DNA from 2 places in the Endozoicomonas sp. ALB115 genome. Region 1 is predicted to be linked to the other one. Evidence: predicted binding sites of a transcription regulator. Region 1 holds the regulator's gene; the other holds the start of a gene.

Region 1 (6,597 bases):
TCAGCACCGGCGTAAGCAGCTTTTTTTCTAACGCGATGGCTTCTCTGAGCGATGTCTGGTCATTACTGAGCGGGTGCTTTCTGCGTGTGGCACTGTAACGGCTGACCAGCTTTTCGCTGTCGGTGTCCAGGTACAGTACCTGACAATGGATGCCTTTGTTCCGAAGGGACTTCAGCAGATCAGGAAAGTTATCCAGAGTTCCGGGCAGGTTTCTGACATCAATACTGACGGCCATCCTGGGGGGCGTTGAATGATGGCCTTTCAGGGTATCCGGTAATTGGTTCAGCATACTGGCCGGAAGATTGTCGACACAATAAAAACCCTCATCTTCAAGGGTGTGCAGAGCTGAACTTTTTCCAGAACCGGAGCGCCCGCTGATGATGATAAGTTTCATAGCTGTTCCTTTATGCTTCTGAGCGTGTAGGTATTGAAAGCTGACCCTTCTTCTATTAAAGCAACTTTTGATCAAGAAGCCTACCGGATACCGTTGACCTGAGGTGGAAAAAGCAAATCGATGGCCAGGGTATCCGGAGTTGCTGGCAATCCTGTTAATCAAAATGTGTTTAATGGCTGACAGCGTCTGGTTGCGGGATTCTATCAGGGTGCGGGATATGGGTCAGGCTATTGGTTTTTCCTGATTCTAATGAGTGCGGGAAACTCTGTTAGTGCTTCTGACAGTGCTGTCATTCATTTAATGGGAGAATAATCCTAGAGTTTAAATCACAAGTAAACCAGTGAGAGAGGTTAATTAAATAATCTCTCTTAATTATATGAAACAATCCTATCTTGTTAAAGGAGTAACATCATGGACGCACCACTGACTAAACCACAATTTCTCGCAATTACTTATCAACCATTAGTTGAAACTACTAAACGTCAATTAGTTGAAACGACTAAACATCCATTAGCTGAAAAAGCTTCTCAACCAGTTCCAGTTCCGGGTCCGCGTGAAAAAGATCAGGTACCTGATGATTTTGGCAGGTTCTATAACCGCATGGTAAGGCCACTGGAAAGAAAGTTTGAAGATGGTCAGCCAAAACCAATATTTGTTATTGGCGGTCGGGATAAAGCCGAAGATAAACTGGCCAAAAGCCACATGGCCTACCTTCAGCGCAAGGCTGATGCTATGCAGAATATCAAACCGGTTATTGATTCTGTTGTCCAGACAGAACAGGAAAGCCCCATAGAAAGCGACACCAGTCCCAAGGTGGAGGTCATGCAGGACGAACCGGCTTTGGAACCTGTTCCTCAGACAAATTCGGAAAGCTCTGAAGACAGCTCCTGTGGCTTCTTCAAAAAGCTGAAGCACTGGGCAATTAAAGTTGTCAAAGTTGTTTACAAATATACCGGTCTGAAATTTATTGTTGAGGCAATCAAAGGTAAGGATAAATCTGAACCTGTCGCTGATACCGTCAATACCCAGGATGAAGCTGTCGCTGATACCGTCATAAGCCAGGATGAAGCTGCAGTGGTGGCTGATGTTGTCAAAAGCAAGCGTAAACCTACACCTGTTGCTGATTGTGTCAAAAGAGTGCTTGAAGCTAAAATTGCTACAGTTGATGTGATGAAAGCCAGAGGGCTGGCCCTTCAGCCTGACAGGGCTAAAATGCTTCATGATCTTAAGATTGTACAACGCTTACGAGGTGTTGTTGCACCGATTACACCACGTACCGCAGAGAGTTCGCCTTGCTCCGGGCAGGATAGTTACGATCTTTCCGGGCTTCACCGTGCGAGTACTGTCTTCGCTGAAAAAAGAGATAAAAAAGCCTTGGAGAACATTGCTGAAATTGAAAAGAAACGAGCTGAGGTTGAAGCCAACAAAGCAAAAGAAAATTTTGCCAAGGAAAAAAAGGCTTCATATAGAAATAAATTAATAAATCCTGGGTTAAAGTATGGCAAAGATTGGGTGGCCTACAACTTTTCACGAAAGCAAGAGTCTACTGAAGTGCAGAAGGCCAAAGAGGCCAGGGACATCAAAATGGCCGAGGATCATAAGCGACAGGATTCTCAAAGCCCTGTGTCTGAAACCCCGATTGTTCCATCAACTGTTTCGCCAGTCACTAAAGAAGATCCAAAGGCCGACAGGTATGCAGCAATTCGTGAGCTTGATGAGCAACTTAAGGTTCAACGGTAATTGGCTAAAACCCTGTAAGCCGCAATGCATTTTGTCCGGGACTCAAAGAAGTGTGTTAACAACAAAAGATAAGAGCATTGTGATCAGTTGAACCTTTCAGGCCATCATTACCTATGATGGCCTTTTTTGTCACGTTATTCACTGTTCACTCATAGTACGATAGAGCATTGTCGTATTGGTAGCCGAACGTATTTTCTGAAGGGTCAGGGCAGAATGAAATCGCCCGGCCAGCGTCCTTAAAATTTCAAGATGTTCCTGGTTTTCGCCTTCTGGCACGATCAGCGCGAATACCAGATCAACGGGCTCACGGTCCACCGCATCAAAATCAACCGGTTCCGCCAGTCGTATAAAAAGACCGATAGGCTCCGGGCAGGCTTTGCAACGACAGTGGGGAATAGCCACGCCATCACCCAGTCCGGTGGTGCCAAGACGCTCCCGGGCAACCAGCGCTTCAAACAGTTCTTTGGCATTGATTTCGGGGGCATCGCTGCTGATGCGTTCAGCGATAAATTCCAGGATTTTCTTTTTGCTGGCCCCGTGCACCCCGTCAAGGGTGCGCTCGGGGGTTAGGATGCGGTGAATAATCATGCTGAATAAGAATGGCAACCTGATAAATCAAAGGGCATGGCCACTGGCACCCTGTTGCCTGTCCAGGGCTTTCTCTTTTCGTTTAACCAGCTGCCGATCCAACTTGTCCGAGAGCAGGTCAATGGCTGCGTACATGTCTTCGTGCTCGGCGGTGGCATTAATCTCGGCCCCGCGGGTATGCAAAACGGCTTCTGCTTTCTGCACCAGCTTTTCGACGCTCAGGGTCACCTGTACATTGGTGATATGGTCAAAATGTGAACCAAGACGCTCCAGTCTTTTGATCACATAGTCGTGCAGAGCTTCTGTTACCTCGACATGATGCCCACTGATGTTGACTTGCATGTAACGCTCTCCTGAATCCCATTATCCAGATAATCACCAGTCCGCGGGATTTTTCGTACTGGCTGAGTTCGATTCTATCACTGTCGGTGCAGCTTGGAATGCCCTGAGACAAAAAAAACTGCTTTTTGAACGGTGTATCAACGGAGCTTGTGTAAAAAATTCCGGAACACTGTTTCAATGTGATTGATGGGCGTCCCTTATCAATACCTATCAATGACATCCAAACTCCATTCGTCCTGAGCGGAGTCGAAGGGCGTAAGCACCATGCCCTGAATAAAGACTGTGCCAATCACCTTCCGTCCGTGCATCCAAGCGGAGCCGAAGGACGCTCAGGGTAAACGGAGATTGCACACATCAAACTCCTCAAAATGATGTACTAAGGCACTAACTGCTTACGCTCATTGGATGGCGGAATATTCATGGACTCACGGTATTTGGCAATGGTGCGCCTTGCTACCTTGATGCCCTGATCCCCCAGAATCGCTGCAATTTTATTGTCACTGAGGGGCTTGCGCGGTGTCTCTTCAGCAATAAGTTTGCGGATATGGGCCCGAATGGCCGTGGAGGAACACTCCCCCCCTTCCGTGGTGCTGACATGGCTGGAAAAAAAGTACTTCAGCTCGTAAACACCCCGGGGAGTATGCATGTACTTCTGAGTAGTGACCCGGGATATCGTCGACTCATGCATCCCCACCGCCTCGGCAATATCCGCCAGCACCAGGGGTTTCATGGCTTCATCCCCTTTTTCCAGGAACTCCTGCTGATAGGTAATAATCTGGCTCGCCACTTTCATCAATGTTTCATTGCGACTTTGCAGGTTTTTCAAAAACCAGCGGGCTTCTTGCAGATGGTTCTTCATGAACACATTGTCGCGGCTGTTATTGGCTCTCTGAACCATGGACGCATAATTATTATTAATACGCAGTTTGGGCAGGGCGTCGGAATTCAGTTCCACCGTCCAGCGTTCCCTGATTTTCCGGACGGATATATCCGGAACCACATATTCGGCTTCTGTCTGATCAATGGTGCTGCCGGGTTTTGGGTGGAAGCTCTGAATCAGGCTGAGGGCTTCTCGCAGCTGGTCTTCTTTCAGTTTGGCATGACGCATGATGCTGGCATAATCACGGGTGCCAAGGGACTCAAGGTAACGGGTGAGCAGTTTTTCTGCATTGTTGAAATGGGGTGTTGAGGGCGGCAGCTGACGAAGTTGAACCAACAGGCACTCTCTAAGGTCAACACTGCCACAACCCACCGGATCGAATTGTTGCACCCGGTGTTGCAGCACATGGATCTCTTCAATCTCCAGATCGTCCAGTTGGGATTGAAGAGAGACAAACAGGTCATCCAGCGTGCAGGTTAAATACCCATCCGGATTAACCGCCTCGATGATCGCCAGACCAATCAGCCGGTCCCGGTCGCTCATGGGCACCATATCCAGTTGCCATTCCAGGTGATCCTGAAGTGACTCCACAGCGGAGGATTTTGCCAGGGGGTCATAATCATCGTCACCGCTGCTGGCCGGCAGGCTGGAATACACGTCGTCCCAGGCGGAGTCCACGGGCAGTTCATTGGGAATGCTGTCTGACCATTCCGCCATCTCCTGAGGCTCAGGTTCTGAGGCTTTTTCGCTCAGATCAACGAGCTCTTCCCGTCCTTCAGTGCTGCTGGCGGTGTCCTCTGTCTGGCTATCGTCGGACTCCAGCATGGGGTTGGACTCCAGGGCCTCCTGAATCTCCTGCTGAAGATCCAGGGTCGATAGCTGTAGCAGCCGGATGGCCTGTTGCAGCTGCGGCGTCATGGTCAACTGCTGGCCCATCTTGAGCTGTAAGGAAGGCTTCATAGGCAACCGTATACCTTTACTTCGTTGTCCGTGGAGGCTGCAGAGGCTTACTCTCCATGTGCGGCTGATTATAAACCCATAGACGTTTCTGAAACCATAGCTTTAGCAAAAAATGTGCAAAGATTGAATACGATGAAATTACGTGTGTTTTTGTGTGGCTTATAAGCGCTTTCCGCCTTTAAAGTTCGGTCATAACGACTGTCAGAATGGTTAAAAAAAACTACCCGATCATTATTTGACATTGGTCATTTACAACCAAAAGTTCAAGAAATAACCTGCGCGAAATTTAGCCATTTTCAGGATTCCCCTGTGGATATACTCATCGTCATACCCGTAGTTGCACTGGTTATATACGCCATCGTGAAGAACTACAGTGCATCAGCCTCGCTGGCTATTGCCGGTATTGTCCTGCTAAGTGCCGCCGCGTTGATGGGGATAAAAGACATTCTGCCAGCGGCCAAGGCCACCGGTTTTATCCCCTTTGACCTGTTTCAACTGATGAACACGGTATTCAGCTTCCGCATGGCCAGCCTGGGTCTGACCATCATGGCCTGTGGTGGTTTTGCCAGCTACATGTCCCATATCGGTGCCTCAGAAGCGCTGGTTCGACTGGCCGTTAAGCCCATCAGCCGTTTTCGCTCACCTTATATGGTACTGGCACTGTGTTATCTGCTCAGTGTTGTGCTGCAAATGTTCGTCACCTCGGCAACGGGTCTCGGTTTGCTGTTGATGGTGACGCTGTATCCGGTGCTGAGAAATATCGGTTTAAGCCCGGCTTCAGCGGTTGCCGTGATCGCTTCTCCGGCGGCGTTTGAAATCGGTGTCACCCAGGTGAATGCCAACTTTGCCGCCAGCCAGTCCGGACTGGAAATTACCGAATACTTCCTGGATTATCAGGCCTGGATCACCGTCCCCATGGCGCTGGTGGCGGCGGCCCTGCACTTTGTCTGGCAGCGTCGGTGTGACCTGAAAGATGGCTACAGGGTTGCCGAGCATGTGGGCGAGGGCATCGAACATACAGACGGTGACAAGAAAGACCCGGCCCCGGCATTCTATGCGCTGCTGCCCATGATTCCTTTCTTCCTGTTGTTGATCTTTTCCAAAATGATGGTGTCGTCCATCAAAATGAACCTGGTCATGGCCATGCTGATCAGCGTATTTGCCGGCATGTTCTGTGAAGTGATCCGTACCCGGAAAATGAAACAGTCCCTTGATGGCTTTGATCAATTCCTCAATGGTATGGGTGCTGTTTTTGGTCCGGTGGTAGGTCTGATTATCGGTGCTGAAATTTTTGCCACAGGGTTAAAACATATTGGTGCCATTGACTCCCTGCTCGGTTCTGCCCAGGGGCTGGGTATCGGTGCTGCCGGTATGACGCTGTTTATGGCCACGCTGATTGCTGTTGCGGCCATTATGATGGGCTCTGGCAATGCAGCCTTCCTGTCATTTGCCACCCTGGCACCAGAAGTTGCCAAAAGCTTTGGTGTGCCTGCGGTGGCCATGCTGCTGCCCATGAACTTTGCCGCTTCCATGGGCCGTTCCATGTCCCCCATCTCGGCGGTCATTATGGCCTGTGCCGGTATTGCCAAAATCTCACCGTTTGAAGTGGTGAAAAGAACCTCGGTACCGATGATTGGTGCGTTTGTGGTTGGTATGGCGCTGCATCTGATTTTGTTTGTCTGATCCTTTTCTC
Region 2 (6,597 bases), on a different contig from region 1:
CAATGGCGGTTTCCAGCCCCTGGGAGTAAGCAAACGCACCAACCGGCAGTGCCGGGCTGGCCAGATGCAGCAGACCCAGCAGCGACTCAGTGGTGATGCTCATGATGGGCGTGTCCATGTTCGTGAGCATGACTGTGCTGATGATGGGAATGACCTTTGCTATAAGCACCGTTCTCAGGCTCAAAGGGAGCCTGTTCATGGTCCAGTTCCAGTCCAAGCAGGGACACCATATCATCCAGAACATGGTCAACCTGGTAGCGTAGCCAGTTGTCGCCTATCTGCAAGGGAACGTGGCGGTTGCCCAGGTGATAACAGGCCCTGGCAAAGGTCAAGGGATCCTTGCAACGGGCGGTGGTGACGGCTTCACTGGCGGCGGTAATGCGGATGATCTCGCCGGTTTCAGCTTGCAGCAGGGTGCCGTCACGCATAACGTCGCCACGGTCAATAAAAATACCGGCATCCCGGCCACTCACCGTAACGGCTTTCAGTCGTCCACGTTTGCGTTGATCAAAAGGGAGCAGGAGTTCATCAGAAAACTCACTGCTCGCCTTCGGGAGGCGCTCGATTAACTTCAACATAAACGATCCTCGGTTTCAGAATAAGAAATAACGCTGGGCGAGCGGCACCACGTCTGCCGGTTCACACACCAGCAGCTCACCATTGGCCCTCACTTCATAGGTTTCCGGGTCCACCTCCATCCGGGGCTGCCAGGTATTGAGCACCATATCCGCCTTGCGGATGGTCCGGGTATTTTTAACGGCAGATAAGGTTTTCTTCAGGCCCAGTTTTTCACCAATACCAGCGTCCAGTGCCGCCTGGGAAACAAACGACAATGAGGTGTCAGCAACGGCCTGTCCCATAGAGCCAAACATGGGGCGATAATGAACCGGCTGCGGTGTCGGGATGGAGGCATTCGGGTCACCCATCGGTGCCGTGGCGATAGCACCCCCCTTAATCACCAGTGACGGTTTAACGCCGAAAAATGCCGGTTTCCACAGCACCAGGTCGGCCAGTTTACCCGGCTCAATGGAGCCGACTTCGTGGGCAATACCATGGGTAATGGCGGGGTTGATGGTATATTTGGCGATATAGCGACGAGCCCGGAAGTTATCCACCCCGGCATCGCTATCTTCTGGCAACAGTCCCCGTTGTACTTTCATTTTATGGGCGGTCTGCCAGGTTCTGCTGACCACTTCGCCGACCCGTCCCATGGCCTGAGAGTCTGAGGCGATCATACTGAAAGCGCCCAGGTCATGGAGAATATCTTCCGCCGCAATGGTTTCCCGGCGGATACGGGAGTCGGCAAAGGCCACATCTTCAGGAATATTGGGGTCCAGATGATGGCAGACCATCAGCATGTCCAAATGCTCATCTACCGTATTGACGGTGTAGGGGCGTGTCGGATTAGTCGACGATGGTAGTACATAGCTTTCGCCACAGGCTTTAATAATATCCGGTGCATGGCCACCACCGGCCCCTTCCGTGTGGTAGGTATGGATCACCCGACCTTTAAAGGCGGCCAGTGTGTCTTCCACAAAACCGGATTCGTTCAGGGTGTCGGTATGGATTGCCACCTGAATGTCGTATTTCTCAGCCACCGTCAGACAGCAGTCAATAGAGGCCGGTGTGGTTCCCCAGTCCTCATGGAGTTTCATGCCCATGGCACCGGCCAGCACCTGTTCTTCCAGGGCTTCCGGCAGACTGCCATTGCCTTTGCCCAGAAAGCCAATGTTCATGGGCAGGCTGTCCACGGCCTTGAGCATGGTGCTGATATGCCAGGTGCCGGGCGTACAGGTGGTGGCATTGGTGCCGGTGGCAGGCCCCGTGCCGCCACCGAGCATGGTGGTGACACCGGAGGTCAGGGCTTCTTCAATCTGCTGGGGGCAGATAAAGTGAATATGGGCATCGACACCACCGGCGGTAATGATCTGCCCTTCTCCGGCAATCACCTCGGTGCCCGGGCCGATAATAATATCCACACCTTCCTGAACATCCGGGTTACCCGCCTTGCCAATTGTTTCAATACGACCCTGTTTGATACCGATATCGGCCTTGACGATACCCCAGTGGTCGAGAATCAGGGCGTTGGTGATAACGGTATCCACAACCTCTGCGCCGGGCCGCTGGCTTTGTCCCATACCGTCCCGGATTACCTTGCCACCGCCAAATTTCACTTCATCCCCGTAGACCGTGTAATCCTTTTCGGGGCTGATAAACAGTTCGGTATCCCCCAGACGAACTTTGTCGCCTACGGTGGGGCCAAACATATCCACATAGGTTTGCCGGTCCATCTGCGTACGTTTGATGGTCATTGTGTTTCTCCCGGCTGTTTTGGTTCTGGCAGTGTGCCCATCACCTCGCCACGGAATCCGTAAATGGTCTGTTTGCCGGCATAGCGAACCAGTTCGACCTGTCGGTCCTGGCCGGGTTCAAAACGGACAGCTGTCCCTGCCGGGATATTCAGGCGAAACCCGAGGGTCTGCTCACGGTCAAAAGCGAGGGCGGGGTTGGTTTCATAAAAGTGGTAGTGGGAACCCACCTGGATAGGACGGTCACCGGTATTGGCCACCGAGAGGGTTACGGTCTCCCTGCCGACGTTAATCTCAATGGGTTCGGCAGAGGCAATCACTTCTCCTGGTATCATGATCAATCCTCAGGCTATGGGGTTATGGACGGTGACCAGCTTGGTACCATCGGGGAAGGTGGCTTCCACCTGAACCTCGTGGATCATTTCCGGAATACCGTCCATCACCTGCTCACGGGTGATCACTTCACGGCCTTCATTCATTAACTGGGCCACTGTTTTACCGTCACGGGCACCTTCCATGATATGCATGGAGATCAGCGCGATGGCTTCCGGGTAGTTCAGTTTGACCCCGCGCCCTAAACGACGCTCGGCAACCAGTGCTGCGGTATAGAGAAGCAGCTTGTCTTTTTCCCGGGGGGTAAGTTCCATAGTGAGATCCTGCTTTAATTATTCGTTAATTTAGGTATTCCAGATGCGTGGCCGACACCCTTTGCGGCCATTGAATCGTTCTCTCTCAGCTTCCCAAATCCAGGTAAAAATGGTTCTGGCCTGCTCTGATGAATCGCCCAGGTAACGCACAATAAACACACCGGCCCGCCAGGTGATGGCGGTTACCCGGTGCCAGCCTTTATCGACCAGCTGGCTGTGCAGGCCGGGTAAGTCTGGCGGGCTTTCCAGGGTGATCAGAAAGGTGCCAAAGACCGTGTGATTATTGAGCCCCAGAAGGGAAGTGGGCAGTACAGACCCGGCAGCAAAATCAAGCCTGTCAAGGTAAAGCGGTTCGCTGTCCCTGGTCAGGGTGAGATGCTGGGTGAGTTGCCCACGGGTAAACTGCTCACCGCTGGCGGTTCGACCCAGACAGATAATATCCCAGCCTGCATAGAGTGCATCGCCAGTTAGTTCAATGCGGGTATCAAGCTCGGTAATGGCACCATTAAACAGGATGGTTTCCTGAGGCAGCCACTCCATGGAGGCTGAGTCGCTGACCGTGATATGCGTTGTCTGTTTTTGTAGTTGACCATTGCCGTTGAAATAGACTTTACCGGCAGCCGGGGTTGTGACCAGCCCATGGGCACCTTTTCTGATGGCAAAGCGCTGTACCAGTTCATCTCCGGCCACCAGACCACCGGGAGGATGCAGAATATAAAGATGGGTCAGGTCTTTGCCTTCCGGCCAGAAAGGACGTTGAATGCGCAGCGGCCCATAATGGCGGGTTCTCCCCATCAGGGTACGTCCATTCAGGTGTTTAAGTTCTACGTCTATCCCGGCACGCCAACCCGACGACGATGCCACGGCGCTATCAGGCCTGCTGCTCTGGTTACTCTCTGTCTCACCCGATGATGCTTGCATATTACAGCCTTGTGCTTTTTCTTATCCGGGATCATTTATTGGTGATCTTTTTGTGATCAATGGCAAAACCTGTGCCAGACACAGTATTTCACTGAATACGTCACTTGTCGCCGACATAATACCTGACCAAATAGTCATTATGAATGCCTTGATTTGGTGCGGCATCAGTTAATGTGCCTGCAAGGCGCGCCAAAATATGGCGTGACCCCTGTTGTTTCCGGCAAATGCCTGCCGGTCTGGAAAATTCAGGGCGGAGGCTCTCTTTCCCTGCCCGCTTTCCCATGGTGCAAGCACCGAAACTGACCATGGCACACCTCTTGCTATCCCCCTGTTCAGGAAAAGAACAGCGAACAATAGATAGCGGGGAAGCTATGAACAACCGGTTAAACAAACTATCCAGAAACTTTTTAACGGCATCGGTGGCTACTGCCGCACTGTCATTGTCAGTGATGGCACAGGCTGCAGACACCATTAAGGTTGGGGTGCTTCACTCCCTTTCCGGCACCATGGCCATCAGTGAAACCACGCTGAAAGATACCGTGTTGATGATGGTGGAAGAGCAGAATAAAAATGGTGGGGTGCTTGGCAAGAAGCTGGAGGCAGTGGTCGTTGATCCGGCCTCGGACTGGCCACTGTTTGCTGAGAAAGCCAGGGAGCTGCTGGTTAAGGAAGACGTCGATGTTATTTTTGGCGGCTGGACTTCCGTATCCCGCAAATCGGTACTGCCGGTGGTGGAAGAACTGAATGGCCTGATGTTCTACCCGGTTCAGTATGAAGGGGAAGAGTCCTCGAAAAATGTGTTTTATACCGGCGCGGCACCCAACCAGCAGGCCATTCCGGCGGTGGATTACCTGATGAGCGAAGAGGGTGGCGCGGTCACCCGTTTTGTTCTGGCCGGTACCGACTATGTTTATCCAAGAACCACCAACAAAATTCTGGAATCCTACCTGAAAAGCAAAGGTATCAAAGATGCTGACATCATGATCAATTATACGCCGTTCGGTCACTCAGACTGGCAGACCATTGTTTCTGATATCAAGAAGTTTGGTAATACCGGTAAAAAGACCGCGGTGATTTCCACCATCAATGGCGATGCCAATGTTCCATTCTACAAGGAACTGGGAAACCAGGGGGTTTCGGCTGAAGAGATTCCGGTGATTGCCTTCTCGGTGGGTGAAGAAGAACTTTCCGGCATTGATACCGGGCCACTGGTAGGTCACCTGGCGGCGTGGAATTATTTTATGAGTGCTGAAAGTGACACCAATGACGAATTTATTGAAACATGGCAGTCTTTTATCAAGGATGAAGAGCGTGTTGCCAATGACCCGATGGAGGCCACTTACATCGGCTTCAATATGTGGGTTGAGGCGGTTGAGAAGGCCGGTACCACCAACGTTGATTCAGTGCGTTCAGCGATGTATGGCATTACCGTTCCTAACCTGACCGGTGGCACAGCGGTGATGAATACCAACCACCATCTGACCAAGCCGGTATTGATTGGTGAGATTCAGGATGATGGTCAGTTTGAGATTGTCTGGGAAACCAAAGGTGGCGTTATTGGCGACGCCTGGACCGATTTTCTGCCGGAAAGTTCCAAAATTGTTGCTGACTGGTCGGCACCGGTTCAATGCGGCAACTATAACCTGGAAACCGGCGTCTGCTCCGGCCAGAACTACTGATTTATAAGATGATATGACAATCAGTGCCCTCCTTCCGTCAGGGAGGAATGGGCGTATAAGGATGTATTATGAATCAGAACCTCCGGCAGATGGTTCACAGTCTGCCAGCCCGCTTTCTCCTGTTCCTGCTGCTGATTTTATCGCGGCCGGTGTTGGCGGTGTCGCCCGAAGACCTTAAACCATTATTAAGCAAAAGTTCCTGGGGACAGCTGGAAGCTGTGATCACGTCCCTGGCGGAAGAAGGCAGCGAGTCCAGCCAACAGATTCTGGAACATTGGCTCAATGGCAAACTGTTTGTTGAGAAACAGCATAAACGACTGGTGTTCGCCGAAAAGACGCCGGATAAACAGTATCGGATTTTTGATCCTTTCCCTGCCAAGGGGGAGTTGCAAGGTGCGTCTTCAGTCCTTGGCACAGTAAAGAAAAGAGCGCTGAAAAAAGTAAGAATTAATAATCAACTGCGCTCAATCATTAAAACAGCACTGGCATCCTGGGACTTGAAAGCCAGTGACCCACAAACCCGCATAAATGCCTTATACGCCTCTCTGAAAACGCTGGATAGCAAAACGCTGGGTACACTCAGAACTATGAGGGCCAGCGAGGAGAATCAGGGAGTTATCAATGCCCTGGATATGGCTCTGGCCCTGGATCGCTTGCAGACGGGTTCGATCAGTGAACAAATAGCAGCGGTTGAGGTACTCACCCGTTCTGATCACCCCTTTATTCGTTCCGCACTGGCGGAGGCAGTAACCGCTACGGACCATACCACGCTGGCACAAACCATCACAACGGCACTGGCCGAAATTGACCAGCGACAGCAGTACTATACCGTGGCTGAAAATATCTTCTTTGGCTTGAGTCTTGGCTCTGTGCTGTTGCTGTCGGCTATCGGGCTGGCGATTACTTTCGGGGTGATGGGCGTGATTAATATGGCCCACGGAGAGATGATGATGCTCGGTGCCTATACGACGTTCGTCATTCAGTCTGTATTCCCGGAACTGATTGATCAGTCCCTGTTTATCGCCATACCCCTGGCCTTTC

What was found. The regulator sigma-54, encoded in region 1, starts transcription at its own class of promoters, with help from an activator protein. The targets are predictions, from matches to a motif close to TGGCACNNNNNTTGCTNT.
Region 2: a site for sigma-54 is predicted at 3,937-3,954, ahead of ACO6VE_RS22515 (urease accessory protein UreD). Genes of this name have one in related genera too.

What each region holds. Positions count from the first base shown of each region.
Region 1 is NZ_JBLYZG010000011.1:27,628-34,224, reverse strand. Features, by position in the region: gene rapZ (RNase adapter RapZ) at 1-394, opposite strand, end outside; gene ACO6VE_RS07290 (hypothetical protein) at 806-2,134, shown strand; gene ACO6VE_RS07285 (PTS sugar transporter subunit IIA) at 2,273-2,722, opposite strand; gene hpf (ribosome hibernation-promoting factor, HPF/YfiA family) at 2,750-3,064, opposite strand; gene ACO6VE_RS07275 (RNA polymerase factor sigma-54) at 3,441-4,904, opposite strand; gene dcuC (C4-dicarboxylate transporter DcuC) at 5,214-6,587, shown strand.
Region 2 is NZ_JBLYZG010000089.1:7,088-13,684, reverse strand. Features, by position in the region: gene ACO6VE_RS22540 (urease accessory protein UreF) at 1-103, opposite strand, end outside; gene ureE (urease accessory protein UreE) at 87-578, opposite strand; gene ureC (urease subunit alpha) at 594-2,312, opposite strand; gene ACO6VE_RS22525 (urease subunit beta) at 2,309-2,644, opposite strand; gene ACO6VE_RS22520 (urease subunit gamma) at 2,654-2,956, opposite strand; gene ACO6VE_RS22515 (urease accessory protein UreD) at 2,987-3,877, opposite strand; gene urtA (urea ABC transporter substrate-binding protein) at 4,327-5,556, shown strand; gene urtB (urea ABC transporter permease subunit UrtB) at 5,625-6,597, shown strand, end outside.